Cupriavidus taiwanensis LMG 19424: one gene and its partner. The protein of the gene in region 2 binds, or shares a complex with, the protein of the main gene of each other region. Links are inferred from orthologs where the notes say so. Each region holds a gene or a part of one and is shown on either strand. Other genes may lie near its edges.

What was found.
Region 1: the proteins of RALTA_RS06895 (region 2) and RALTA_RS04775 are in contact, whole or in part, in a cryo-EM structure (PDB 9GE8), measured with the Escherichia coli proteins. The link is inferred for Cupriavidus taiwanensis LMG 19424 from one-to-one orthologs.

Annotation. Positions count from the first base shown.
Region 1 is NC_010528.1:1,023,421-1,038,215, reverse strand. What follows is about bases 5,089-8,222. They hold RALTA_RS04775 (ABC transporter permease), read right to left. Parts: upstream 7,905-8,222; coding sequence 5,289-7,904; downstream 5,089-5,288. Other genes in these bases: RALTA_RS04770 (DUF4126 domain-containing protein), read right to left, coding at 7,987-8,222; RALTA_RS04780 (group II truncated hemoglobin), read right to left, coding at 5,089-5,253. In the rest of the region: RALTA_RS04815 (esterase/lipase family protein), read left to right, coding at 1-42; RALTA_RS04810 (UDP-2,3-diacylglucosamine diphosphatase), read left to right, coding at 161-1,138; RALTA_RS04805 (glycosyltransferase family 4 protein), read left to right, coding at 1,223-2,362; RALTA_RS04800 (diacylglycerol kinase), read left to right, coding at 2,289-2,774; RALTA_RS04795 (TetR/AcrR family transcriptional regulator), read left to right, coding at 2,895-3,596; RALTA_RS04790 (LOG family protein), read left to right, coding at 3,593-4,177; RALTA_RS04785 (DUF924 family protein), read right to left, coding at 4,197-4,793; more of RALTA_RS04780, read right to left, coding at 4,837-5,088; more of RALTA_RS04770, read right to left, coding at 8,223-8,586; RALTA_RS04765 (substrate-binding domain-containing protein), read right to left, coding at 8,689-9,786; RALTA_RS04760 (substrate-binding domain-containing protein), read left to right, coding at 9,932-10,753; RALTA_RS04755 (LysR substrate-binding domain-containing protein), read right to left, coding at 10,775-11,722; xdhA (xanthine dehydrogenase small subunit), read left to right, coding at 11,942-13,444; xdhB (xanthine dehydrogenase molybdopterin binding subunit), read left to right, coding at 13,464-14,795.
Region 2 is NC_010528.1:1,487,839-1,502,390, reverse strand. What follows is about bases 6,863-9,753. They hold RALTA_RS06895 (ABC transporter ATP-binding protein), read right to left. Parts: upstream 8,712-9,753; coding sequence 8,013-8,711; downstream 6,863-8,012. Other genes in these bases: RALTA_RS06890 (arylesterase), read left to right, coding at 8,710-9,384; pgi (glucose-6-phosphate isomerase), read left to right, coding at 6,863-8,004. Outside these bases: RALTA_RS06930 (amidase), read left to right, coding at 1-151; RALTA_RS06925 (TRAP transporter substrate-binding protein), read left to right, coding at 275-1,240; RALTA_RS06920 (TRAP transporter small permease subunit), read left to right, coding at 1,336-1,887; RALTA_RS06915 (TRAP transporter large permease), read left to right, coding at 1,887-3,197; RALTA_RS06910 (D-amino acid dehydrogenase), read left to right, coding at 3,234-4,535; RALTA_RS06905 (bifunctional ADP-dependent NAD(P)H-hydrate dehydratase/NAD(P)H-hydrate epimerase), read left to right, coding at 4,543-6,132; more of pgi, read left to right, coding at 6,361-6,862; RALTA_RS06885 (SurA N-terminal domain-containing protein), read right to left, coding at 10,034-11,968; RALTA_RS06875 (LacI family DNA-binding transcriptional regulator), read left to right, coding at 12,575-13,660; RALTA_RS06870 (ABC transporter substrate-binding protein), read left to right, coding at 13,744-14,552.

The DNA of each region.
Region 1 (14,795 bases), 460 kb from region 2 along the record:
GTGCTCGACGCCCTGGCCGAACTGTCCTCGCGCGGCCGCTGAGGCGTTCGCGGCCCGTGCTGTGCCGCGGGCGCAACGATTCATGTGTCAGTCATGTTTTCGTCACGGTCGCGTCACGGCGCGCTGGCTGAATGCAGCCATCGCCGCAACCGGGACTGGCATGGTGCAAGCAATCCGATCTGCCCGCGGGTATCTGTCGAAGGCCGCGCAACTGGCGCCATGGCTGCGCCGCAGCGCTGACAGCGGCCCAGCCGCGCCAGTGACCGCCTTCATGGCGCCGGCGCTCGATGGCGCCGCGCTGGCGCCGCCGCGCGAAGCGCAGGAAACCTATCCCCCCGAGCCGCACCCGATCCAGCGCTACCGCGCCATCTGGCTGTCGGACATCCACCTGGGAACGCCCGGCTGCCAGGCCGATTACCTGCTGGATTTCCTCAAGCACAACGAATCCGACCAGCTCTACCTGGTCGGCGACATCATCGACGGCTGGCAGCTGCGCCGCGGCTGGTACTGGCCGCAAAGCCACAACGACGTGGTGCAGAAGCTGCTGCGCAAGGCGCGCAAGGGCACCGAGGTGATCTATGTCCCCGGCAACCACGACGAAGCCGCGCGCCAGTTCGACGGCATGGCCTTCGGCGACATCACCGTGCGCGAGGAGGCGATCCACGTCACCGCCACCGGACGCCGCCTGTGGGTGGTGCACGGCGACCTGTTCGACGGCGTGGTGCAGCACGCGCGCTGGCTGGCCTACCTGGGCGACTCGCTCTACACCATGATCCTGGCGCTCAACCGGCACTTCAACCGGCTGCGCGCGCGCCTGGGCTTTCCGTACTGGTCGCTGTCGCAGTACCTGAAGCACCAGGTCAAGAACGCGGTGAACTACATCGGCGCGTTCGAGAGCGCGATGGTGGACGAGGCACGCCGCCGCGGCTGCGACGGCGTAGTTTGCGGCCACATCCACAAGGCCGAGATCCGCGAGGTCAACGGCCAGCTCTACTGCAACGACGGCGACTGGGTCGAAAGCCTGTCGGCGCTGGTCGAAACCCTGGAAGGCGAGCTGAAGATCGTCTACTGGACCCGGCTGCTCGACGCGCCCGCGCCCGCCATGCGCCGCCGCCGCCGCGCTGCCGTGGCCGGCTGAACCGGGCCGGCCAGCTCTGTTTCGCCCGGCGCCATCTGCCTGGCGCCATCCGCATTGCCCTTCCACCGCGCCCAAGGAGGCCGCATGAAGATCCTGATCGTCACCGATGCCTGGGAACCGCAGGTCAATGGCGTGGTGCGCACGCTCAAGTCGACGCGCCGCGAACTGGAAGCGATGGGCCACACGGTCGACATGATCACGCCGCTGGAATTCCGCACGGTGCCCTGCCCGACCTATCCCGAGATCCGGCTGTCGCTGCTGCCCGGCGCGCGCGTGCGGCGGCGCATCGAGGCCTTCGGCCCGGACGCCCTGCACATCGCCACCGAAGGCCCGCTCGGGCTGGCCGCGCGCAGCCATGCGCTGCGCCACCAACTGCCCTTCACCACCGCGTACCACACGCGCTTTCCGGAATATGTGCAGGCCCGCTTCGGCATTCCGCTGGCGTGGACCTATCGTTTCCTGCGCTGGTTCCATGGCCCGGCCCAGGCCGTGATGGCGCCGACGCCGGTGGTGCTCGACGACCTGCGGCGCTACGGCATCGGCAACGCCGTGCTGTGGACACGCGGCGTGGACCTGGACGTGTTCACGCCGCAGCGCGCCAATGTGCTCAACACCGCCCACCCGATCTTCCTGTACGTCGGCCGCGTGGCGGTGGAGAAGAACGTCGAGGCGTTCCTGGCGCTGGACCTGCCCGGCTCCAAATGGGTGGTCGGCGACGGCCCGGCGCTGCCGGCGCTGCGCGCGCGCTATCCCGGCGCCAACTACCTGGGCGTGCTGAGCCAGCCCGAGCTGGCGCGGGTGTATGCTTCCGCTGATGTGTTCGTGTTCCCGAGCCGCACCGACACCTTCGGGCTGGTGCTGCTGGAAGCGCTGGCCAGCGGCTTGCCGGTGGCCGCGTATCCGGTCACGGGTCCGATCGACGTGCTGGGCGACAGCCCCGCCGGCGTGATGCACGAAGACCTGCGCGAAGCCTGCCTGGAAGCGCTGCGCATCGACCGTGCCACGGCCCGCGCCCACGCCGAGCAGTTTTCGTGGCGCGCGGCGTCCGAGCAGTTCCTGGCCCACCTGCGGCCGTTCGCGGGCGCCAGGCCGGGCCGGGGCGGCGCAGCGGCCCCATCCGCCACCCCCAAGCCTTCCGCACCGCAAACCCATGCCGAAACCGCATCCGGAACTGCCGTCCGACCCGCCAATGCAGAGGCCGCCGCCCGCCATGCAGAGCGCTGACTATTCCATCGACCAGAACCCGCACAAGGGCAACCGGGGCCTGGCGCGCGCGTGGCATGCGGCCATCAATTCGCTGTCCGGGCTGCGCTACGCGGTGCTGGAGGAAAGCGCGTTCCGCCAGGAGCTGACGCTGGTGGTAATCCTGACGCCGTGCGCCTTTCTGCTGCCGGTGACCGCGGTCGAGCGCATCCTGCTGCTGGGCACGCTGCTGGTGGTGCTGATCGTCGAGCTGCTCAACTCCAGCGTCGAAGCCGCGGTCGACCGCATCTCGCTGGAGCGGCACAGCCTGTCCAAGCGCGCCAAGGACTTCGGCAGCGCGGCGGTGATGCTGGCGCTGGTGCTGTGCGGCGGCACCTGGATGACCATTGCCGGACCGCACGTGGTGCGCTGGATACGGGCGCTGGCCGGCTGAGCGGCCCGGGCCGGCCGGCGCAGGCCGGGTGGCGCCGGCGGGATGGGGCACGGCAGGCCGATTGCTTATAATCGCTACCCTGCCCCCGACTTACCGATCGCACCGATCGCCCGGACGCCCATGGAACCGAAACCGCAAACCGGCCCCCGCCGCACCAGGGACCGCATCCTCGACGTCTCGCTGCGCCTGTTCAACGAAGTCGGCGAGCCCAACGTCACCACCACCACGATCGCGGAAGCAATGGAGATCAGCCCCGGCAATCTCTACTACCACTTCCGCAACAAGGACGACATCATCAACTCGATCTTCGTGCGCTTCGAGCAGGAGATGGAGCGCCGCCTGAAGATGCCGGACGACCACAAGGCCACGCTCGACGAAAGCTGGGGCTACCTGCAGTACATGTCCGAGTTCCTGTGGAACTACCGCTTCCTGTACCGCGACATCAACGACCTGCTGGCGCGCAACCGGATGCTGGAGACCAACTTCAAGCGCATCGTCGAGCAAAAGCAGCGTTTTGCACACGAGATCTGCCGCCAGTTCATCGAGGACGGCGAGATGGAAGCCACGCCCGAGCAGGTCGAGGCCATCTGCACCAACATGGTGGTGGTCGCCACCTACTGGCTGTCGTTCCAGTTCGTGCAGCATCCGCGCCAGTACAACGACCCCGAGCAGATCCGCGGCTACCTGCACGGTTCGAGCTACCACATCTTTTCGATCCTGGCCCCGTATCTGCGCGGCCGGGCGCGGGAGGCATTCGACCAGCTGGCGCGCGACTACGCGGCAGCCAAGGCCGCCGCCGGTGCGGCAAAGGAAGCGAAGTGAAATCCGTCTGCGTGTATTGCGGGTCCAGCCCCGGCAACCGTCCGGAATACGCCGAGGGCGCGCGACTGCTCGGCCGCGCCCTGGCCGAAGGCGGCCTGACGCTGGTGTACGGCGGTGGCAAGGTGGGCCTGATGGGCATCGTCGCCGATGCCGTGCTGGAGCATGGCGGCAGGGCCGTCGGCATCATCCCCGAAGCGCTGATGCAGAAGGAAGTCGGCCACCGCGGCCTGACCGAACTGCACGTGGTGCGCAACATGCACGAACGCAAGCAGATGATGGCCGACCGCGCCGATGCCTTTGTCGCCATGCCCGGCGGCGTGGGCACCTTCGAGGAACTGTTCGAGACCTTCACCTGGCTGCAGCTGGGCTACCACGCCAAGCCGGTGGGCCTGCTCAACCTGGCAGGCTTCTACGACGGCATGCTCGGCTTCCTGTCGCACGCGGTGCAGGAAGGCTTCCTGAAGCAGGTGCACGCCGACCTGCTGCACGTGGGCGACACGCCTGCGGGCCTGCTGACGCAACTGGCGGGCGCGCCGCGCGTGCGCGTCGACAAGTGGCAGGAGGCCCGCGACCAGACCTGAGCGCGCGCCACCTTCCGGATCAGAAGGAAGAACCCGGCTGCTGCAGGAACGCCTGTTCCTCGGCCGTACTCTGCCGGCCCAACACCGCATTGCGGTGCGGGAAGCGGCCAAAGCGCGCGATGATCGCGCGGTGCTTCTCGGCCCACTCCACCACATCGACCGCGCCGCCGCTGGCCTCGCGCAGCTGCGTCATCAGGCGCACCGCCTCGTCCTGGTCTTCCAGCGACTCCGAATGCTCGAACGGCATGTAGCAGAACATGCGGTGGTAGTCGGTCGGCAGCGCGCGGTCCATGCCAGAGGCGACGATGCGGCGGGCCAGTGCCAGCGCCTGCGCATCGGTGCCGAAGCTGCGCGGGTCGTTGCGGAACATGTTGCGCGGAAACTGGTCCAGCAGCACCACGCGCGCGCAGGCGCCCTCGGGCGTGACCGACCAGTCGTCAGGCGCCCCGTCGCAGGCGACCTGCCAGTCAGACAGGAAGTTCGCGCGAACCTGCGCATCGAACGCATCCGACTTGGTGAACCATTGCGGGCGCGCGGTATTCCAGGCGGCGGAACCGGGCTGTTCGAACCAGAAATCCAGCACACGCAGGGCGTCTTCAGGCAGTTGGGCTGTCATCGGCAGGGAAACCTCTCGAGGGAGAAACGGGAGCGTTGGCACCTCAGCGCGCCACGTTGCGCATCCAGTCGGCGGTCTGGAAGAAGGCCTGCATCAGGCGCAGCTGCAGGTCTTCGGACAGGCCGATGTCCTGCATCGCCAGCGCCATGCAGCGCATCCACTGGTCGCGCTCGCTGACGCCGATCTCGAACGGCATATGGCGCGCGCGCAGGCGCGGATGGCCGAAGCGCTCGATAAAGTGGTTGGGGCCGCCCAGCCAGCCGCACAGGAACCAGAACAGCTTGTCGCGCGAGCCGTCGAGCGACGGCGGGTGCAGCGCGCGCAGCCCCGCGAACTGCGGCTCCAGGTCCATCAGGTCGTAGAAGCGGTCGACCAGTTCGCGCACGCGCGCCTCGCCGCCCACCAGTTCAAAGGCAGTGGCCTCGGCATTGCCGGGCTTGTCGTCGGATTCAGTACTCATCACACACTCGGTCTGCGCGGCGCCGGCACGCGGGCTCAGGCATCGCGCAAGGTCGCCAGCGCCGGTTGGCGCAGCACTTCGCGCAGGCCCAGCCAGCCGCCGGCAAAAGCGCACAGCATGCCAGAAACCACGCCGACCGGCACGATCCACGCATTGAAGCGGTACGGGAAGTCGAACACGAACTGCGACAGCCCCCAGCCCACCGCGATCGCGCCGAGGCTGGCCAGCAGGCCGGCAAGGCCGCCCACCACCAGGAACTCGGCATACTGCGTCTGCCGCACCAGCGCGGCCGAAGCGCCCAGCGCCTTGAGCAGGCCGGCGTCGCGCATGCGCTCGTCGCGCGCGCCGGACAACGCTGCGTACAGCACGGTCACGCCCGCCGCCAGCGTGAAGACGAACAGGAACTCCACCGCCGCGATTACCTGGTCCAGGATGTCCTGGATCTGGCGCAGGATCATGTCGGTGTTGACCACGGTGATGTTGGGAAAGGCGGCGATCAGCCGGTTGCCCAGCGCGGCGCTGGCGGGCGGCAGGTGGAACGAGGTGATGTAGGTCTCGGGCATGCCCTGCATCGCCCGCGGCGGCAGGATCACGAAGAAGTTGACCCGCATCGAGCCCCAGTCGAGCTTGCGCAGCGAGGTCACGCGCGCCTGCACCGGCTGGCCGGCCACGTCGAAGCGCAGCGTGTCGCCGAGCCGGATGCCCAGGGTCTTGGCGATGCCCTCTTCCACCGACGCGCCGGCCTCGGCGCCGTCCGCCCCGTTCGACCAGCGTCCGGCGATCACGCGGTTGCCCTCCGGCAGCGCATCGGTATAGGACAGGTTGAACTCGCGCTCGACCAGGTTGCGCGCGCGCCCGTCCTCGAAGCTGTCGCCGCGGATGGTGCGCTCGCCGATATGGGTCAGGCGCCCGCGCACCATGGGGTAAAGCAGGTCGGTGATGCCCGCGTTGGCCAGCATCTGGCGCAGCGGCTCGCGCTGGTCCGGCTGGATATTGATGATGAAGCGGTTGGGCGCGTCGGCCGGCGTGGCGTTGCGCCAGGAATCGACCAGGTCGTTGCGGGTCATGCCGAGCAGCAGCAGCGCCATCAGCCCCACCGCCAGCGCCACGGTCTGCAGCACCGTCACCGCGCGGCGGCGCTCCAGCACCGCCAGCGCAAAGCGCCACCCCATCGCCGCGCGCCCGCGCAGGCGTCCGCGCAGCAGCCGCGACAGCAGCGTCAGCAGGCCCAGCGCCAGCACGCCGAACACCACCCCCGCGGCGATAAAGCCGCCCGCGGTGGTCAGGCCCAGCCGCAGGTCGCGCGCGGCCACCAGCAGCAGCGCGACAAAGGCCCCCAGGCCCAGCGCGTAGGCCACCCACGCCGATACCGGCGGCAGCCCGATATCGCGCCGCAACACCCGCAACGGCGCGACCCGCGTCAGCGCGAGCAGCGGCGGCAGCGCAAACCCGGCCAGCAGCACCAGCCCGGCCAGCACGCCCACCAGCGCCGGCAGCAGCGACGGCTGCGGCAGCGACACCTTGAGCAGCCCCCCCAGCGACAGCAGCAGGCCATAGTGCGCCAGGTAGCCGAGCAGCACGCCGGCGAGCGCGCCGGCCGCACCGACCAGCAGGAATTCCAGCCCGAATGCCCGCAGGATCTGCCCGCGCGACAGACCCAGGCACTTGTAGACCGCGCAGGCATCGGTGTGGCGCTGCATATAGCGGCGCGCCGACATCGCGATCGCCACCGCGGCGATCATCGACGACAGCACCGCCACCAGCGACAGGAAGCGCTCGGCGCGGTCCAGCGTGGCGCGCATCTGCGGCTGGCCCGATTCCAGCGACTCCACCCGCGTATTGCGCAGCTTGCGGCGTTCGATCTCGTCCCGCGCCCATTTCTGGAAGGCCGCGCCGGCGGCGTCGGGTCCGGCCACCAGCAGCCGGTAGGTAACGCGGCTGCCCCAGCCGATCAGACCGGTGCCGTCCAGGTCCGACAGCGGCATCAGCACGCGCGGCGCGAAGTTCATGAAGCCGGTGCCGCGATCGAGCTCCTGCGTGATGATGCGGTCGATGCGGAAGCTGCGGCTGCCCAGCCGCAGGCTGTCGCCCACCGCGACGCCCAGCGCGCCCAGCAGCGCCTCGTCGACCCATACCGTGCCCGGCGCGGGAATGCCGTCGGCGGGCGCGTCCGGCCCGCCCGGCGCGCCGGTCACCTTGAGCCGGCCGCGCAGCGGATAGCCGTCGGTCACGGCCTTGAGCGCGGCCAGCTGGCTGGGCGGCTCGGCGCCGGCCTGGCCCTTGCCCTCGGCCGTGGCCATGCTCGGGAAGGTCACGGTCTGCGCCACCGCCAGGCCGGCGGCGCGGGCACGCTGCGCGAACGCGGCGTCGAAGGGCTGGTCGGCCACCAGCAGCACATCCGAGGCAATCATTTGCCGCGCATCGCGCTCCAGGCCCAGCCGCATGCGGTCGGCCATGAAACCCACGCTGGTCAGCGCGGCCACCGCCAGCACCAGCGCAAACAGCAGCAGGTAAAGCTCGCCCGCCAGCCAGTCGCGGCGGGCCATGCGCAGCGCCTGGCGCCAGGCGGAAAATTTGCCGCCGGTGGCGGCGTGCAGTCCGGCGGGTTGTGCGGCAGTGGCCGGGACGTCGATGGCGGACTCGGAGGGCATCGGTTGCTTGGTTCTTGGTTGCTGGCGCCGGTGCGCCTCGGGTCAGTCGGGCAAAGCAAAAGGTGGCAGAACGGCGGCGCCGCTAGCGCGGCGCGTCATGCCGGGCCCCGCCGCGCAGGCTGGCATGGAGGCGGCGCACGCCGCGCCACAACTTCGGCAGCAGCCACACCGAGCCCAGCAGGAACACCGCCAGCAGCACCAGGAACAGCACCGGCACGAAGAACGCCAGCAGCAGGCTGCCGGTGGCGGTCAGGTCCTCAGTGAATGAGGCCGTCCAGTTGGAAAACGGTTCCGGCGACACGTTGATCAGCGCGCGCGTGCCGGCCTTGACCGCATGCGCAGTGCCGGCCAGCGTGCCGCCGATCAGCCCTGCCGCCACCACCCATTGCGGATCCAGCTGGCCGAATGCGGCGGCCGCCAGGATCGCCCCCGCGGGAATGCGGATGAAGGTATGGATGCCGTCCCAGACGGTGTCGAAGGCGGGCACCTTGTCGGCGACGAACTCGGCCACGGCCAGTAGCGCAGCCACGCCGATCACCCACCACGATTCCAGCGGCTGCAGCCCGGGCGGCAGTTCCAGCCAGCCCAGCCGCGCCAGCACGCCGGCGGCCAGCACGGCCAGGTACAGGCGAAATCCGCTAGCCCAGGACATGCCCGCGGCCAGCGCGGCGGTTTCCAGCATGGCGCTCCTTGCAAGGGTCCGGCGCAGGCCGGTGCAGAGACCGGCGCGCCCTCGCAGGGAGTGTAATACGGACCGGCCCGACCGGTCCGGGACCGCCGTGGCTCAGCTGCCCTCCTTGCCGTCCGGGCCGAACCACGGCAGCGCCTCCTGCGGGGTCAGGATGCCCGCCGGCTCGGCCATGGCATAGCCGGGCAGCGCCTCGATGCGCCGGGCAAAGGCCGGATCGGCCAGCAAGGCCAGCAGCGCGGCCATCCAGCCGGCGGTCTGGTCGTTCTTGCGCAGCGCCAGGTAATAGGCCTCGCGCGTCAGCGGCACAAAAGCCAGGCCGTGGGCCTCGGCGTTCATGCGCAGCCCGAAACCGGCCTGGGCGCGGCCGCTATGCACGGCTTCCGCCACTTTTTCATTGCTGAACTCGGTCTCGTCGTAGCCGTTGATCAGGTCGGGATACAGGCCCTCTGCCGCCAGCAGCTGGTCGAACAGCATGCGCGTGCCCGAACTGCGCTGCCGGTTGACGAAGCGGGCCTGGCTGCGCGCCAGGGCGCGCAGGTCGTGCACCTCACGCGCCAGCTCCGGCGCCAGGATCAGCCCCTGCTCGCGCCACGCCAGCCGCAGCAGCCGCACCGCGCCGGGCCGCAGCCACTTGCGCAAGGTCACATGCGCCACCGAGCCCGCGGTCTGCACCGGCGAGACATAGAAGCCGGCCAGCTCCGACTGCCGCTCCTGCAGGCAGATCAGCCCTTCCACGCTGCCGCAGAACACCGTGTCGAGCCGCAGCGGGCTGCCGGCCGTGCCCAGCGCGGCCGCCAGCACCTCCACCGCCGGATCATGGCTGCCGGTGAAATGCACGCACGACTGCGGCTGCTGGGCGTCGTCCAGGTCGGCGATGAACTCCGCCATGGCGCGCTGCACCGCCGGCTCGATCGATTCGCGCAGGCGCAGTTCGGCGCGCAGCAGGCGCTCGCCGAAGCGCGTCAGCGAGGCGCCGCGCCCGCGCTCCATATCCAGCATGCTGCGGCCGAGCATTTCTTCCCACGACCGCATCACGCCCCAGGCGTGGCGGTACGACAACCCGATCTCGCGCGCGGCGCGGTGCAGCGACCCGGTTTCGCGCACGGCCTTGAGCAGCTGGAACACCTTGGCGTTGGCGCGCGGATTGTCGTCCGGGGCGATCACCGGAAACAGGTCGAAGCGGAAGCTCATAGGTTCTCCGCTACATATTTACATGCCGATCTGGGCTGGATCACAATGAATACCCCTTTTCTTATGTTGTTTTGGCGCATTCTCGCTGAGACTGGAAGGCAAAATCAATTATGTCTGCAAGAACATAACATCGAGGAGATTGCCAATGCCCCGCCATACCCTGCCCTGGCGCCGACTCGTCGCGCCGCTGCTCTGCGTCGGCATTCTGTCGGCCGCGCATGCCGGCGAGATCAGGCTCGCCACCACCACCAGCACCGAGAACTCCGGCCTGCTGAAGCACCTGCTGCCGCGCTTCGAGCAGAAGTCGGGCGTCACGGTGAAAGTCATCGCCGTGGGCTCGGGCAAGGCCATGAAGATGGGCGAGATGGGCGATGTCGACGTGCTGCTGGTGCACGCGCGCAAGATGGAAGACGCGTTCGTCGCCGCCGGCTACGGCGTCAACCGGCGCGACGTGATGTACAACGACTTCATCGTGGTCGGGCCGGCCAGCGACCCGGCTGGCGTCAGGGGCGGCAAGGACGTGCTGGCCGGGTTACGCAAGCTCGCCGCCAGCGGCAGCAAGTTCATCTCGCGCGGCGACAATTCCGGCACCGACGTGATGGAGAAAGACTACTGGAAGCAGCTCGGCATCGAGCCCAAGGGCCAGCCGTGGTACGTCAACGCCGGCCTGGGCATGGGCGAGGTGCTGACCATGGCGGCGCAGATGCCGGCCTATACGCTGTCCGACCGCGCCACCTACGGCGCCTACCGCGCCAGGACCGGGCTGGCGATCGCCATCGAGGGCGATCCGAAGATGTTCAATCCGTACGGCATCATCGCGGTCAACCCGGCCAGGCATCCGGGCACCCACTACAAGGATGCGATGAAGCTGGTGGAGTGGATCACGTCGAAGGAAGGGCAGGACGCGATTGCGGGGTACAAGGTGGCTGGGGAGCAGTTGTTCTTTCCCACCGCCCATGCCAAGTAGCCCCGGCGCTTCAGCACCGCTTCAGCCCGCCTCCGCCTCCAGCCTAGGCAACTGCGGCAGGTCCGCCGCCACCTCCGCGATCATGCGCCGGATCCACATCACGTCCGGCGCGGCATGGCAGCGCTCGTGCCACAGTTGGTAGAAGCGCATGCGCGGGAACGACACCGGCGACGGCACCATCCGGATCGGCAGGTATTGCGCATAGTGCGCCGCGAACTGCCGGCCAGTGGTGAAGACCATGTCGGTCTTCATCAGCACATACGGCACCAGGCCGAAATAAGGCAGCGTCACCTGGATATTGCGCTTGTAGCCCTGCTCGGCAAGCGCCTGATCGATCATGCTGCGCTGCATCGACGCATAAGGCGCCGGGGCCAGGTGCGGCATTTCCAGGTAGTGCTTGAGCGTCAGCCCCTTGCGCGCCAGCGGGTGCTGCGCGCCCAGCATGCACACCACCTCATCGTCGAACAGCGGCGAGATATGCAGGTGTTCCGGCGGCGACAGCCAGTTGCCGACCACGATATCCAGCTGCCCTTGCTCGAGGTCGTCGAGGAAGTCCGACGACGATGTCATCGGGTGCACGAACAGCTTGGCGCCCGGCGCCAGCCGGCGCACGCGCTCGACGATATTGGGCAGGAAGAAGGCGTCAAGGTAGTCCGGCGCGCCGAGATGGAACGTGCGCGTGGTGGTCGCCGGGTCGAACTGCTGCGGCGGGCGCGCGATGCGGTCCATCGCCGCCAGGCTTTGCTCGGCGAGCGCCAGCAGTTCGCGGCCGCGCTCGGTCGGCACCATGCCGTTTTTGCCCCGCACCAAAATGGCGTCGCCGGTGATCTCGCGCAGGCGCTTCAGGGTATTGCTGATGGCGGGCTGCGACTGGCCCAGACGCACGGCGGTGCGGGTCACGCTCTGCTCGGTGAGCAGGGTGTGGAGCACCCGCAGCAAATAGGTATCGAGATGGTCGCGTCCGTGCATGGCGATGGCGGCCCTCCGGCGGGGGCCGGATGGGTGGCGTGGGGGATGGGAACGGCGCATAGTGTATGACAGGCACCCCACAATCGGTCAAATCGGCATACCGCTCAGTGCGGCCGGGCACCGACCGGCGTGCCCGCTGATGGCGCATATCACCTGGGTCGAATATTGCATGAAACGTAGCGATGCTATGTTTCCGCCATCCCCAAGAGAGAGAAGACCATGGAGACGCAAACCATCCGCTTTTTCCACCGCGGCCAGGTCAAGGAAGTATCCGACGCCCCCATTACCCGCACCGTGCTGCAGTACCTGCGTGAAGACGCCCGCTGCACCGGCACCAAGGAAGGCTGCGCCGAAGGCGACTGCGGCGCCTGTACCGTCGTCATCGGCGAGCTGCAGGACGGCGGCGACGTCGAATTCAAGGCGGTCAACGCCTGCATCCAGTTCCTGCCCACGCTCGACGGCAAGGCCCTGATCACGGTCGAGGACCTGCGCCAGGCCGACGGCACCCTGCACCCGGTGCAGGAAGCCATGGTCGAGTGCCACGGCTCGCAGTGCGGCTTCTGCACCCCCGGCTTCGTGATGTCGCTGTGGGCGCTGTACCAGCAGCACAACCCCGGCGGCGAGGCGCCTTCGCGCCAGACCATCTGCGACGCGCTGACCGGCAACCTGTGCCGCTGCACCGGCTACCGTCCGATCATCGACGCCGGCGAGCGCATGATGGCCCTGCCGGCCCCGACCGACGGCAAGCTGGACCCGAAGCAGATCGCCGACACGCTGCGCAACCTCAAGCGCGGCGAGACCTTCCGCTACCGCGCGCAGGGCCAGGACTTCTTCGCCCCGCGCACCGCGGCCGAGTTCGGCGCGATCAAGGCGGCGCAGCCGGATATCCGCATCCTGGCCGGCAGCACCGACGTGGGCCTGTGGGTGACCAAGCAGTTCCGCGAGCTGGGTAGCCTGCTCTACGTGGGCCAGGTGGAAGACCTGAACCAGATCGCGCAACGCGACGGCATGATCGAGATCGGCGCCGCCGTGACGCTGGAAAAGGCCTACGCCGCACTCAACGCCGCGCATCCGGAGCTGGAAGAACTGTGGAAGCGCTTTGCCTCGCTGCCGATCCGCAATGCCGGCACGCTGGGCGGCAATATCGCCAACGGCTCGCCGATCGGCGATTCCATGCCGGCGCTGATCGCGCTGGGCGCGGAAGTGGTGCTGCAGCATGGCGAGACGCGCCGCACGCTGCCGCTGGAAGACCTGTACCTGGCGTACCAGAAGACGGCGATGCAGCCGGGCGAGTTCGTCGCCGCGCTGCGGGTGCCGGTGGCCGGCCCGCAGCACTTCCGCACCTACAAGCTGTCCAAACGTTTTGACGAGGATATCTCGGCCGTGTGTGCCGCCTTCGGCATCACCGTGCAGGACGGCATCGTCACCGAGGCGCGTATCGCCTTTGGCGGCATGGCTGCCACGCCCAAGCGCGCAGCTGCAACGGAAGCAGCCCTGACCGGCCAGCCATGGAACGAAGCCACCGCCCGCGCCGGCATGGCCGCGCTGGCGCAGGACTACACCCCGCTGACCGACATGCGCGCGACCGCGTCGTACCGCAGCCGCGGCGCCGCCAACCTGCTGTACCGCTTCTGGCTTGAAACCGCCAGCGAAGCGCTGCCCGCGGCAGCCGTCAATGTCCGTGCGCCCGGCGCCGGCACCATCGCAATCGTCACGGCCTGAGAGAAAAAGGAAAATCGGCATGAACAAGCAAACCGAACCCTTCCTGCTCGACGCCGCCGCCGAACAGGTACCGCAGGTCGGCATCTCGCGTCCGCATGAATCCGCCCACCTGCACGTGGCCGGCACCGCCACCTATACCGACGACATCCCCGAGCTGGCCGGCACGCTGCACGCCGCACTCGGCATGAGCACCCGCGCGCACGCGCGCATCAAGTCGGTCTCGCTCGACAAGGTGCGCGCCGCGCCGGGCGTGGTCGACGTGCTGACGGTGGACGACATCCCCGGCACCAACGACTGCGGCCCGATCATCCACGACGACCCGATCCTGGCGCGCGACGTGGTGCAGTTCATCGGCCAGCCGGTCTTCATCGTGGTGGCGACCTCGCATGACGCGGCCCGTCGCGCCGCCCGCCTCGGCGTGATCGACTACGAAGACCTGCCCCCGGTGCTGTCGCCGCAGGCCGCCCACGAGGCCGGCAGCTATGTGCTGCCGCCGATGCACCTGACGCGCGGCGAACCGGCCGCGCGCATTGCGGGCGCTGCCCACCAGGACAGCGGCAAGATCCACCTGGGCGGCCAGGAGCAGTTCTACCTCGAAGGCCAGATCTCGTACGCCGCGCCGCGCGAGAATGACGGCATGCACGTGTGGTGCTCGACCCAGCATCCGACCGAGATGCAGCACGCGGTCGCGCACATGCTTGGCTGGCATGCGCACCAGGTACTGGTCGAATGCCGCCGCATGGGCGGCGGCTTCGGCGGCAAGGAATCGCAGTCGGCGCTGTTCGCCTGCTGCGCCGCGCTGGCGGCATGGAAGCTGATGTGCCCGGTCAAGCTGCGCCCGGACCGCGACGACGACATGATGATCACCGGCAAGCGCCATGACTTCGTGTTCGACTACGAAGTGGGCCACGACGACGAAGGCCATATCGAGGGCGTCAAGGTCCAGATGGTGTCGCGCGCCGGCTTCTCGGCCGACCTGTCGGGCCCGGTGATGACTCGCGCCATCTGCCACTTCGACAACGCCTACTGGCTGCCGAACGTGCAGATCGACGGCTACTGCGGCAAGACCAACACGCAGAGCAACACCGCCTTCCGCGGCTTCGGCGGCCCGCAGGGCGCGTTCGCGGTCGAGTACATCCTGGACAACGTCGCCCGCACGGTCGGCAAGGATTCGCTGGACGTGCGCCGCGCCAACTTCTACGGCAAGACCGAGAACAACGTCACGCCCTACGGCCAGACCGTGGAAGACAACGTCATCCACGAGCTGATCGACGAACTGGTGGCCAGCAGCGAATACCGCGCCCGCCGCGAGGCCACGCGCGCGTTCAACGCCGCCAGCCCGGTGCTGAAG
Region 2 (14,552 bases):
GGTATCGATGCCCTGCCACGCGCCGGACGAGCTGCCGGTGGGCCTGATGCTGTCGCACGGGCCGATGCGCGACGCCAGCCTGCTCGGCACGGCCCTTGCATTGGAACGGATCGTGCAGCCCATCGTGCAGCCCTCGGCGCGCGACGACTGAGCCCGCCGCCGCGCCGTTGATCTTGCGCCGCGCGCGTCCGGGAGCCGGGCCTGCGCGTGGCACCAGGTAGTACGCAACCCGCTGTACAACCGCGCCCCCGCGCGCACACCAGGAGAGATCGAGATGCGAGTCAAGGCAATGATCGCGGCCACGCTGATGCTGGCCGCCGTGGCGGCACAGGCGGAGACCAAGTGGGACCTGCCCACCGGCTATCCCGTCGCCAACCTGCACACCGAGAACCTGCAGCAGATGGCCAGCGACGTCGACAAGGCCACCGGCGGCAAGCTCAAGATCGTGCTGCATCCGAACGGGTCGCTGCTCAAGGCCAACGAAATCAAGCGCGGCGTGCAGACCGGCCAGGTGCAGATGGGCGAGATCCTGATGTCGCTGCTGGCCAACGAGAACCCGGTGTTCGGTGTCGACGCGGTGCCGTTCCTGGCCACCAGCTATGCCGATGCCTACCGGCTGTGGCAGGCCTCGCGCCCGGTCACGGAGAAGGTGCTGGACAAGCAGGGGCTGAAGCTGCTGTACGCGGTGGCCTGGCCGCCCCAGGGCATCTATGCCAACAAGCCGATCAACTCGGCCGCCGACATGAAGGGCCTGAAGTGGCGCGCCTACAATCCCGCCACCTCGCGCATCGCCGAGCTGGTCGGCGCGCAGCCGGTCACGATCCAGGCCGCCGACCTGGCGCAGGCGCTGGCCACCGGCACCGTCAACTCCTTCATGTCGTCGGGGGCGACCGGCGTCGACACCAAGGTGTGGGAGAGCGTGAAGTACTTCTATGCCGTCGATGCCTGGCTGCCCAAGAACATGCTGGTGGTCAGCAAGAAGGCCTTCGCGGCGCTGGACAAGCCCACCCAGGACGCGCTGCTCAAGGCCGTCGCCGACGCCGAGAAGCGCGGCTGGCAGGTGTCCGAGCAAAAGACCCGTGAATACCTCGCCACGCTGGCCAAGAACGGCATGACGGTGCAGCCACCGTCGCCGCAGCTCAAGGCCGACATGCAGAAGCTCGGCCAGACCATGGTCGACGACTGGGCCAAGAGCGCGGGCCCTGACGGCAAGGCCATCCTCGACGCTTACCGCAAGTAGGCCCGCGGACCCGCGCCCACCGATCTCCAGCGCCCTGCATCGCCGCCGCGCCGGCTGTCATGCGGGGCGCCCCTTCCCATCTTGCGCCGCCCATCATGCCAACTGCCCCCTCCTCCAAGCGCTGGCTCGACCGCCTGCTGGACCTGTTCGCCACGCTCGGCGCGCTATGCATCCTCGCCGTCTGCGTGATCATGATCCTGATGTCGCTGTCGCGCGAAACCTCGGTGATCTTCAAGGGCGGCGACGATATCGTTGCCTGGCTGTGCGCCGCCTCCGCCTTCCTGGTGCTCGGGCAGACCTTCCAGCATGGCGGCATCGTGCGCGTGGAGATGCTGCTGTCGGCGCTCGGCCCGCGCCGGCGCTGGCTGCTGGAACTGGTCTCGCTGACCGTGTGCCTGGTGTTTGCCGCCTACGCGGCGTGGGCGCTGGGCACCTTTGCGTGGCAGAGCTGGGAGATCGGCGATGTCTCGCAGGGCCAGATCGTGATTCCGTTGTGGATACCGCAGAGCTTCGCGGTGCTGGGCTGTACCGGCTTCCTGCTGGCGGTCGCGGATGAATGGCTGCGCGTGGTGCGCCGGCAGAAGCCGCGCTACCAGCTGGCCCAGGAAGCCAAGCTTGCCGCCGGCGATTTCGGGGAGACGGTCTGATGAGCACTGTCGTGGTTGCACTGATCCTGCTGCTGGTACTGATCGTCTTCCTCGCGCTGGGCGCGTGGATTCCCGTGGCCATCGCGGTCACGTCGTGGGTCGGGCTGGTGATATTCTCCGACCGCGAGGCGATGGTCAGCCTGGCCAATGCCTGGTGGTCATCGAGCGCCTCGTACACGCTGGCATCGCTGCCGCTGTTCGTGTGGATGGGCGAGATCCTGTTCCGCACCCGGCTGTCGGAGCAGATGTTCAGCGGGCTGTCGCCATGGCTGAGCTGGCTCCCCGGGCGGCTGATGCACGTCAACATCCTGGGCTGCGGCATCTTCGGCTCGGTGTCGGGCTCGTCGGCGGCCACCTGCGCCACCATCGCCAAGTCGGCCCTGCCCGAACTGACGCGGCGCGGCTACGACGAGCGCGTGACGCTGGGCTCGCTGTCGTGCGCCGGCACGCTCGGCATCCTGATCCCGCCGTCGATCACGATGGTCGTGTACGCGGTCTCGGCGGACGTGTCGATCATCCGCGTATTCCTGGCGGGCTTTATCCCGGGGTTGCTGCTGATGCTGCTGTTCTCCGGCTATATCGTGGTGTGGGCGCTGGCCAACCCCGACAAGACCCCGGCGTCGGAGCGCTTCGACTGGCACGCCCGGCTGGCCTCGGTCCGGCAGTTGCTGCCGTGCATCGCGCTGATCGCCTTCATCACCTGGATCATGGTGACCGGCTATGCCACCGCGACCGAGGCCGCCGCCTATGGCGTGGTCGCGTCGCTGGCACTGGCCTGGGCCGGGGGCTCGCTGACGCGCGCGGCATTCTGGGACAGCCTGATGTCGGCCACGCGCCTGACCGCGATGATCATGTTCGTGCTGGGCGCAACCTCGTTCCTGTCGGTGACCATGAGCTTTACCGGCATCCCGCGCGCGCTGGCCGAGTGGGTGGCCGCGCTGCAGCTGTCGCCGTGGGCGCTGATCGCGGTGCTGACGGTGATCTACATCGTGCTGGGCACGGCGCTGGACGGCATCTCGATGATCGCCCTCACCACTGCCACGGTGCTGCCGATGGTGCAGGCGGCCGGCTTCGACCTGGTCTGGTTCGGCATCTTCATCGTGCTGCTGGTGGAGATTGCCGAAGTGACGCCGCCGGTCGGCTTCAACCTGTTCGTTTTGCAGAGCATGACGGGCAAGGACAGCAATTACATCGCGCGGGTCTCGCTGCCGTTCTTCATGATGATGGTGGTGGCGATCGCCATCGTCACGATCTGGCCCGCCGTGGTGACCTGGCTCCCCGACATGGTCATGCAGCAGGAGGTCAGGTAGCCACGGCAACGGACTCGCGTGGAGGGTTCCAGACCGATGCATGTGATCGTCATCGGCGCCGGCGCGATCGGCGTCAGTTCCGCGTGGTACCTGCGGCAGGCCGGCTTCGACGTGACCGTGCTCGAGCGCCGCGGCGCGCCGGCGCAGGAAGCCAGCTTCGGCAATGCCGGCGTGATCGCGCCCGGCTACGTCACGCCCTGGGCCGCGCCGGGCATGCCGGCCAAGATCCTGCGCACGCTCTTCGCGCGCGAGGCGCCGGTGCTGTTCCGCCCCGCCGCCGACCCGGCCATGTGGCGCTGGATCGCGCGCTGGCTGCGCGAATGCCGGCTCGAGCGCTACCGCGCCAACAAGCTGCGCATGCAGCGGCTGGCGTTCTACAGCCGCGCCTGCCTGCACCGGCTGCGCAGCGAGCTGGACATCGACTACGAGCAGTCGCAGGGATACCTGCAGCTGTTCCGCACCGCGCGCGACCTGGATCTGGCCAGCCCCGCCATCGCCCTGCTGCGCGAGAACCACGTGCCGCACCGGCTGGTCAGCGCCGGCGAATGCCGCCAGATCGAACCGGGCCTGGCCGCGGACACGCCGCTGGCCGGCGGACTGCATCTGCCCGAGGATGAATCCGGCAACTGCCCGATGTTCGTGCGCGCGCTGCACCGGCATGCGCAGGCCGCGGGCGTGTCGTTCCGCTTCGACACCAGGGTGACGCGCATCCGGCCGGGCCACGCCGGCAAGCTGGAGCTGGAACTGTCCCAGCCCGGCGGCCAGGGTGCGGCCGAGGTGCTGAGCGCCGAGCGCGTGCTGCTTGCCGCCGGCGCCGACAGTGCCGCACTGCTGCGCCCGCTGGGCTTGCGCGTGCCGCTGTATCCGGTCAAGGGCTATTCGGTGACGGTAATGATCCGCGACGAGCTGCAGGCCCCGCTGGGGGCGCTGATGGACGAATCGTACAAGGTCGCCATGACGCGCATGGGCAACCGGCTGCGCGTGGCCGGCACGGCGGAGCTGGGCTCGCGCCGGCTCGACCTGCGCCCCGCCGCGCTGAACACGCTGGTCAAGGTGGCGCGCGACTGGTTTCCGGCGGCAGGCAACTACCACGAGGCCACGCAATGGGCCGGCGCGCGGCCGATGCTGCCCGACGGCCCGCCGCTGATCGGACCCACCGCCGTGCCCGGACTGTTCCTGAACCTCGGCCATGGTTCGACGGGCTGGGCGATGAGCTGCGGATCAGGCAAGATTGCGGCTGACCAGATCGCCGCCAGCGCTGGCGCCAGCCACGGCGGCCCCGACATCGACATGGAAGGCCTGCTGCCGGATCGCTACGGGCTGGGGCCGTCCGGATAAGCCCGACATGACACCCTCTGCCGCCACCGTCCTCACACCCGCCGCCCATGGTGAAGGCTGGCTTGCCCTGGATGCCGCCGCACCGCGCCCGGTGCCGCTCTACGACGTGGCCGCCATCCGCCGCATCGAGCGCGCCGCGCTGGCGCAGCTGCCGGCCTTCACGCTGATGTCGCGCGCGGGCGCCGCGGCGGCGCGCTGGCTCGCCTGCCATGCGCCCGGCGGACCGCTGTTGTTCCTGGCGGGTCCTGGCAACAACGGCGGCGATGCGCTGGTCGCCGCCACGCTGCTGCACCGTGCCGGCCGCGCGGTGCAGGTGTGGCTGGCGGCCGATCCGCAGCGCCTGCCCGCCGATGCCGCGACCGCATGGCAGCAGGCGCAGGCCGCGGCCGTGCCGCTGCGCGCGATGGCGCAGAGGGATGCCTCGCATGACGCGCCCTGGCCCGCCGACACCACCGCGATCGTCGACGGCCTGCTGGGCATCGGCCTGAACCGCCCCGCCGACGGCCCCATGGCGTGGTGGATCGCGCAACTCAATCGCAGCGGGCTGCCCGTGTTTGCGCTGGACATTCCCAGCGGGCTGTCCGCCGACACCGGCGCGGGCGCGCCGGCAGTGCGGGCGCAGCGCACGCTGACCTTCATTGCCGCCAAGCCCGGCCTGCTCACGCTCGACGGGCGCGACTGCGCCGGCGCGGTCGACATCGCGCCGATCGGCCTGGACGATCTCCAGCACGAAACGCCGCAAGGCCTGGTGAATGGCCCGGCGCTCTTCGGTGCCGCGCTGCCCCGGCGCCGGCACGCCAGCAACAAGGGGACGCACGGCTCGCTCGCCGTCATCGGCGGCAACGTGGGCATGACCGGCGCGCCGCTGCTTGGTGCCCGGGCCGCGCAATGGCTCGGCGCGGGCAAGGTGCATATCGGCTTCCTGGCGCAGCCGGCACCGCTGCTCGATCCGCTGCATCCGGAACTGATGCTGCATGCGGTCGACACGCTGGCGCACACGTCGATGTCGGCGCTGGTGATCGGCCCGGGCCTGGGCACCGATGCCAACGCCCGCCAGCAGTTCGCACGGCTGCTGCAGGCCACGACGCTGCCGCTGGTGCTGGATGCCGATGCGCTGAACCTGCTGGCGTCAGACCCGGCACTGGCCGGCACCCTGGCCACGCGCGGCGCGGCCACCGTGATGACGCCGCACCCGCTCGAAGCCGCGCGGCTGATGGGCGTGCCGGTGGCCGAGATCCAGCGCGACCGGCCCGCCGCCGCGGCGGCGCTGGCCGCGCAATGGCGGGCCGTGGTGGTGCTGAAGGGCTCGGGCAGCGTGATTGCCGCTCCCGACGGCAGCCCCTGGACGTTGAACCCGACCGGCAACGCGGCGCTGGCCAGCGCCGGCACCGGCGACGTGCTGGCCGGCATGCTGGGCGCGCTGCTGGCGCAAGGCATGGCGCCGCTGGCCGCGGCGCAGGCGGCGGTGTGGATCCACGGCCGTGCCGCCGATGTGCTGGTCGCACAGGGCACAGGCCCGGCAGGCGTCACGGCAAGCGAGCTGTATGCGCCGGCGCGCGCCATATTCAACCAGTTGCTGAGCGCGGCGAACGCGTGAAGCGCGCGTTCGCGCGCATACCGGCGGCGCGGGCCGCACCTGCCGTCAGACAACGACCGATACCCGTGCGGTGCCGCGGCTGTTATGTTGCAAGTGGTAACGATATGGCGCCGCCGCGAGGCCCGATGCCGCGATGGCGGCGATATACTTACCGCTCCGTCTTGCAAGCCGGCAACGTCACGCGGCTCGCGCCCCCGCAACCCCGCTAGTCCTGCACGCTAGTCCTGCATGCCCACTGACCTTCACGCCTGGAATGCCCTGCTGCGGCACCATGACACCCTTCGCGACGCCCAGATGCGCGACTGGTTCGATCGCGAAGGCGCACAGCGCGTCGCACAATGCTCGCTGGAAGCCGCTGGCCTCTATCTGGATTACTCGAAGAACCGCATCACGCCGCAAACCATGAGCCTGCTGATGCAGCTGGCGGCAGAGGCCGGCGTCACGCGGCGCCGCGATGCGATGTTCGCGGGCGAGCATATCAACACCACCGAAGACCGCGCGGTCCTGCACGTGGCGCTGCGCGCGCCCGCCGGCGCCGCCTTCAAGGTCGATGGCGAAGCGGTCGTGCCGGCCATCCATCAGGTGCTGGCACGCATGCGCGACTTCTCCGCACGGGTGCGCAGCGGCGCCTGGAAGGGCGCGACCGGCGAGCGCATCACCGATGTCATCAATATCGGCATCGGCGGCTCCGACCTGGGACCGCGCATGGTGTGCCGCGCACTGTCGCACCTGGCCGATGCCGACGGCCATGCCGCGCCGCGCATGCACTTCGTCTCCAACGTCGACGGCACCGACCTGGCCGAGACCCTGGTGCGGCTGGACCCGCAGCGGACCCTGGTGATCGTCTGCTCCAAGACCTTCACCACGCTCGAGACCATGGCCAACGCGCGCAGCGCGCGCGCCTGGTTTGTCGCCAGCGGCGTGGCCGAGCAGGACCTGGCCAAGCATTTCGTCGCGGTCTCGACCAATACCGAGGCGGTGCGCGAATTCGGCATCGACCCGGCCAATATGTTCGAGTTCTGGGACTGGATCGGCGGGCGTTTTTCGCTGTGGTCGTCGGTCGGCCTGTCGATCACGCTGGCGGTCGGCTTCGATGCCTTTTCCGACCTGCTCGCCGGCGGGCACGCGATGGACGAGCATTTCCGCACCGCGCCGCTGGAGCGCAACATGCCGGTGATCCTCGGCATGCTGGGGGTCTGGTACCGCAATTTCTGGAACCTGCCGACCAGCTGCATGGCGCCCTACTCGACCTCGCTGGAGCTGTTTCCCGCCTTCCTGCAGCAGCTGGAGATGGAAAGCAACGGCAAGTCCGTGCAGCTCGATGGGCAGCGCATCCGCACGCATACCTCGCCGGTGGTGTGGGGCACGGCCGGCACCAACGGCCAGCACGCCTACTTCCAGCAGATCCACCAGGGCTCGCAGGTGGTGCCGGTGGATTTTGTCGCGCCGCTGGTGCCGCCGCGCCGCCTGCCCGGCCATCACGCCAAGCTGCTGGCCAATTGCTTCGCGCAGGCCGAGGCGCTGATGCGCGGGCGCAGCGCCGACGAGCTGCGCGCCAGCGGCCTGAAGGACGAGGTGCGCATTGCGCATATGGTGTTCGACGGCAACCGCCCCAGCAACACGCTGCTGATGGAGGACCTGACGCCCAATGTGCTGGGCGCACTGATTGCGTTGTACGAGCACCGCACCTTCGTGCAGGGCGTGGTGTGGCGGATCAACTCGTTCGACCAGTGGGGCGTTGAGCTCGGCAAGATCCTGGCGCGCCCGATCGAGGCCGAACTGACCGGCACGGCCACCGGCCAGCACGATGCCTCCACCGCCGCGCTGATCGCGCGTGCCCGCGCGGTGCTGAAGGCGGGCGCGGCCAGCTAGCCGTCAGATCAGACCTCGGCGCCGATCCATTCGTCGCTGGCCACGCGACCGGCGTCGATGGTCAGCACGCGCCCGCAGCGCGACGCCACCGAGCGGTCGTGGGTGACCAGCACCAGCGTGGAGCCGGCGTCGCGGTTCAGTTCGAACATCAGCGCAATCACCGCTTCGCCGGTGGCGGTATCGAGGCTGCCGGTCGGTTCATCGGCAAACAGGATGTCGGGGCGCGCCACGAAGGCCCGCGCCAGTGCCACGCGCTGCTGCTCGCCACCCGACAGCGTGCGCGGGTAGTGGCCCAGGCGCGCGCCCAGGCCCACGCGCTGCAGCATGTCGACGGCGCGCTCGCGCACTTGCGCTGTTTCGCCACGCAGCTCCAGCGGCAGCATCACATTCTCCAGCGCGGTCAGGTGGCCCACCAGCTGGAACGACTGGAACACAAAGCCGACATGCCGGCCGCGCACCGCGGCACGCTGGTCCTCGTCCAGCGCGTACAGGTCCTGGCCGTGCAGCCGCACCGTGCCGGCGCTGGGCAGGTCCAGGCCGGCCAGCAGCCCCAGCAGCGTCGACTTGCCGGATCCGGACGCGCCCACGATGGCGAGCGTTTCGCCCGGCGTGACGGAAAAGGTCACGTCGTGCAAAATCGTCAGCGAACCAGTCGTGTCGGCTACGGTCTTTCCAAGGGATTCGACTGCAAGAATGGAAGAAGACATGGATATAGGGATCCGAGGGAAAAGGCGCAGGCTGCTGCTGGCAGCCGGCATGGCGCTGGCGATTCCGGTCGCGGCCCAGGCCCAGGCAAAGCCCGCGGCCCAGGCCACCGCCCCGGCGTTGCTGGTGCTGGGCGACAGCTTGTCGGCCGAATACGGCATCGCGCGCGGCGCGGGCTGGGTCACGCTGCTGCAGGACCGGCTGCGGCAGGAGCGGTTCGATTATAGCGTCGTCAATGCCAGCATCAGCGGCGAGACCACCATCGGCGGCAAGACCCGCCTGCCCGACCTGCTGTCGCGGCACCGTCCGGCCATCGTGGTGATCGAACTGGGCGCCAACGATGCGCTGCGCGGCTTGCCGCTGCACACCACCGAGGCCAACCTGCGCAACATTGTCACCACGGCGCAGAAGGCCGGCGCGAGCGTATTGCTGATCGGCATGCGCATCCCGCCTAACTATGGCCAGGACTACACCGAGAAGTTCGTGTCGCTGTATCCCAGGCTGGCGGGGGAATACAAGGTGCGGCTGGTGCCGTTCTTCCTCGACCAGGTGATTGCGCGGCAGGATTGGTTCCAGCCGGACCGTATTCACCCGACTGCCGCGGCACAGCCGGCGTTGCTGGATACGGTGTGGCCGCAGCTCAAGCCGCTGCTCAAGCGCGGCGTTGGGAAGTGACTATAAATGGGTTATTCGGGGCAGTGGCTCGTTGAACCTTTGGGGTGATGCGGATTGTTTGTTGGTCGTGCTTGGTGGGTGCGGCTTTGTGCTTGGCGGGCGCTGCTGTTTCGCCGGCGTAGCCGGCGACCTCCTTTCTGTCCGAGCGACAGAAAGGAGGCAAAGAGCGCGTCGCCTGGGCGGCTGGCCAAGGCGGTGTTGGTGGTTCTGGCGGTGGTGACTTGCGGTCGTGATGGTGGTGGTTCGACCCTGCTGACGCTACCGGGAGGTGCCTGGCGTTCGGGGGCGGATGGACGAACCCGACTTTAGGTCGGTGGCAGCCTGCCTATCACGTTATTGGTGGGACGCCTTCGGCTGCGCTGCGCGCGCTCCCTATCTCAGGCCTTGCGCACTGGCACGGAGTGCGTCGCTGCGCTCGCACGCGTTGTCGCGGGCGAGCCCAAAGGATTTTCGCCTCCAGCTGGTTTTCTCCCCTCTCCCGCTTGCGGGAGAGGGGCGGGGGAGAGGGCCGGCGCATCGACGAAGTCAAGCAACAATCCCGCGCACTCATCATCCCTTGCAATGCGGCGATTAACCACAAAAAAACCCCTGCCACATTGGCAGGGGTTCTTGTTTCCGGCGTGCCCGGCGTGGCGCGGGGCGGCGCGGATTACTCGGCGCCTTGCCCTTGCGTCGCGCCTGCGGGGGCCAGCATCTTGACCTTGGCGCGGGCCTTCAGGCTTTCATAGAAGGCCTGCAGGTCGCTCTGGCCGGCCAGCTGCGCCAGTTGCTGTGCCGCGGCCTGGCGCTGGGCCGGATTGGCCTGTGCCGGCTGGCTGACCTTGGTGATGCGATAGACCGCGTAGCCCTGCGCACCCAGGTCCACACCCACCAGCGCCGGCAGCTTGGCGGCATCGGCGCGCATTACGGCTTCCACTGCCTGCGGCGTCATGCCGTCGGCCTTGGTGCGCGATACCGTCTGCACCGGGCCAAAGCCCTCGGCGCTGTCGGCCTGCTTCAGCGCGGCCAGGCGGGCCTCGCCATCCTTGCGCGCCAGCGCCGCGGCCTGCTGCGCGATATAGCCTTCGCGCACCTGGGCTTCGACTTCCTCGAACTTGCGCACGGTCGCCGGGCGGTACGCGACGATGCGGGCGGCCACCAGCGTGTTCGGCGCAACCTGCACGGCTTCGGTGTTGCGCTTGTTCTTGATGGCGTCGTCGCTGAACAGCGCCTTGAGAAGCTTCTCGTTGTTCAGCGGGCTCTGCGCGCCCAGCGCCGGATTCGGCTGGCGCGTGACCTTGTCGGCGGTCTGGATGGTCAGCTTGAACTTGTCGGCGGCGGGCTTGAGGCTGTCGGCCTGCTCGTAGACGGTATTGCCGAAGGCATCGGCCTGCTCGGCAAACTTCTTGTCGGCGAACTGCTTGCGCAGTTCGGCTTCCAGCTCGGTGCGCACGGCCTCCAGCGGCCGCGTTTCCGCGGGCTTGGTGCCGGTCAGCTTGATGATGTGGTAGCCGAAGTCGGTTTCGACCACGTCGCTGATCTGGCCTTCCTTGAGCGCGTACATGGCGTCCTCGAACGGCTTGACCAGCGCGCCGCGGCCCATGAAGCCAAGGTCGCCGCCCTTCTCGGCCGAGCCCGGGTCTTGCGAGTTCTTGCGCGCCACGTCGGCGAAGGTGTCCGGATGCTTGCGCACCTCTTCCAGCAGCTTGGTGGCCTTGTCCTTGGCGGCCTGGCGCTGCGCGGCCGGCGCATCCTTCGGCGCGCTGATCAGGATATGGCTGGCGCGGCGCTGCTCGTCGACGCGGAAGCGCGCGATATTGCTTTCGTAGTACGACTTCAGCTCTTCCGGCGTCACCGCCTGCGACGCCGCCAGGGCCTCGCCCGACAGCACCAGGTATTCCACCTTGGCCTGCTCCGGCACCGAGAAGTCCTGCTGGTGGCTGTCATAGTAAGCCTTCAGCGCGGCGGCATCGGGCTGGACCTTGGCGGTGTAGCCGGCCGGCTTGAACAGCAGCGCCTGCACGTCGCGCTGCTGGTCGCGCGCCGCCATCAGTCGCTCGATCAGCGACTTCGGCACGAACGCCGTCGCGGCAACCGATGCGCCCAGCTGCTGCATGGCCAGCTCGAAGCGCATGCGCGCATCGAACTGTTCGGGCGTCATGCCCTGCGACTGCAGCAGCTGCAGGTAGGCCTTATCGTCGATCTTGCCGTCCTTGCCCCGCGGCAGCTGCGCGATCGCCGGCAGGCTGCTGATTTCTTCGAGCAGCTTGGCATCCGACACCGTCAGGTGTTCGCTGGCCACCGCATTGGCCATCACGCGTTGCTGGATCAGCTGCTCGAGCACGGCCTTGCGTGCCTCGGGACCCTCGAACTGGCGCGGATCATAGTTGGCGCCCAGGATCTGGCGCGCGCGCTCGCTCTGGTCGCGCACGACGTTGTCGACCTCCTGCACGCTGATGGCCCGGCCGTCGACCTTGGCGGCATCGTGCGAGCTGTCCATGAAGCGCGAATAGCTTTCCACGCCGAAGAACACGAACGACGGGAAAACAAGCACCAGCAGCAGCAAGAGCATCAGGCGCCGGTTGTTGCGTACGAAATCAAGCATGCGGATTCGGGTAGTGGATTGGCACGAAAGACAAACTCCACGATTCTATCAGGAGCCGGCGGGCAAGCGCCCTTTGTGCAGGGTGGCGAACATGAGCCACAAATGAAAAACGCCCGCGATTGCGGGCGCTTCTTGGTACTGGCGGAGTGGACGGGACTCGAACCCGCGACCCCCGGCGTGACAGGCCGGTATTCTAACCGACTGAACTACCACTCCTGTGTCGGTGCCTGCTGCAGCCTGCTTTCGTACCTGCGCCGCAGCAAAGAGGCCGAACTATAGCGCATGTTCCCGTACCAGCGCAAGACGGGGACACGTTTAAATTTGGTCTCGAAGCGGGCCTCCATCACCTTAGCTGCAGCCAATCACGCGAAGGATCCGTGGCTGGTCCCTCGTGACTAGTGTCATCCCGCTGTCACTTGCGCCCCGCACAATCGCCCTCGTTCGGCCTTCCGCGCCACTCGCATGGCCCCGCCGGCGGTTTTGCGGCGCACCGCACCAACGGTTGTCCTTGACACCCGTTTTTTTGCGGCTTGAATGAAAACGTTTTCATTTTCTTCCGCACAAACTTCAGGCACCAACTCCTGCACTGATCCCGATTCCTGCCTAATGCCCCGCAATGCCACCGCCCTCGCCGCTCCGCCCGCGCCATCCAATGGCGCGACTCTGGTGAATGTCGCCAGGGCCGCGGGCGTGTCGCTGGCGACCGCCTCGCGCGTGTTCAGCAATCCGGAGATGGTCCGCCAGGATACCGCCGGGCGCGTATTGCAGGCGGCGGGCGAGCTTGGCTTCCGCCCCAACCTGCTGGGTGCCAAGCTCCGGGCCCAGCGCTCGCGCATCGTGGGGGTCATGCTGCCGACGCTCGAGAATGCCGTGTTTGCCGAATGCTGGCGCGGCATCGAGGAGGCGGCGCTGGCCCAAGGCTATTCGCTGATGCTGGTGACCAGCCGCTACGACCCGGCCCGCGAACGCGAGCGGATTGAATATCTGCTGCGTCACCGCGTCGACGGCATGGTGCTGACGGTGGCCGATGCCGCCCGCAGCGCGGTGCTGGAACAGCTGGATGCCGAAGGCGTGCCCTATGTCCTGGCGTACAACCAGGCAGCGCGCCGGGGCAAACGCTATTCGGTATCGGTGGACAACCGCGTCAGCGCGCGCGCCGGCGTCGAGACGCTGATCGCTGCCGGGCATCGGCGCATCTCGGTGGTGTCGGGCGCCTTCGTCGCGTCGGACCGCGCCAGGCAGCGCCACATGGGTTACCAGGACGCGATGCGCGCGCATGGCCTGCAGCCCTTGCCGCCGCTGTCCCTGCCAGCGCATACGCCGACGCACACGCCGGCGGAGGTCGAGCGCATCCGGCAATTCGTCACAGCGCCATCCGCGCCCACCGCGCTGTTTTGCACCAACGACATGCTGGCGATCGGCGTGATTTCGATCCTGAAGCGCCTGGGGCTGTCCGTGCCCGGCGATGTATCCGTGCTCGGCTACGACGGCATCGAACTCGGCCAGTTGCTGGAACCGCCGCTGTCCACCGTGGCGCAGCCCAACAACGAGATCGGTGCCCGTGCGCTGGGCTGCCTGCTGGCACGGCTCGCGCCCGCCAGCGCCGGGGCCGCGCCTGCCCCCCGCTTGCCCCGCGCGACGCTGCTGCCGCACGCGCTGCGCGAAGGCGCTACCGTGGGGCCGCCGGCTTAGCGGCACAGCAACCGAAGCAGCGCCGATATCGCCTCGTCCTACGCCGTTTTCCCACACCGTCATATCTAGAAAAGGAGTGCATCATGCAATCGACTTCGTCCTGGCTGCGCCGCTTGCGCTGGCTGCTGCCCACGGTTGGCGCGGTCGTATTCAGCCACGCCGCGGCCGCGCAAACGGCAATCTGCTACAACTGCCCGCCGGAATGGGCGGACTGGGCAGCGCAGATCCGCGCGATCAAGGAAAAGACCGGCGTCACGGTGCCGCACGACAACAAGAACTCGGGCCAGTCGCTGGCCCAGATCGTGGCGGAAAGGGCCAATCCGGTGGCCGACGTGGTGTATTACGGCGTGACGTTCGGCATCCAGGCCCAGAAGGAAGGCGTGACGGCACCCTATAAGCCTGCCAACTGGAATGACATCCCCGACGGCCTGAAGGACCCGCAGGGCCACTGGTTTGCCATCCATTCGGGCACGCTGGGCCTGATGGTCAATGTCGACGCGTTGCGCGGCAAACCGGTGCCGCAGTCATGGGCCGACCTGCAGAAGCCCGAATACAAGGGCATGGTCGGCTATCTCGACCCGGCCAGCGCCTTTGTCGGCTATGTGGGCGCGGTGGCGATCAACCAGGCGCTGGGCGGCTCGCTGGATAACTTCGGCCCGGCCCTCAAGTTCTTCAAGGACCTGCAGAAGAACCAGCCCATCGTGCCGAAGCAGACCGCGTACGCGCGCGTGCTGTCCGGTGAAATCCCGATCCTGCTGGACTACGACTTCAACGCCTATCGCGCGCGCTACAAGGATCGCGCCAACGTTGCCTTCGTCATTCCCCGGGAGGGCTCGCTGGTGGTGCCCTACGTCATGAGCATGGTCAACAAGGCGCCGCACCCTGCGGAAGC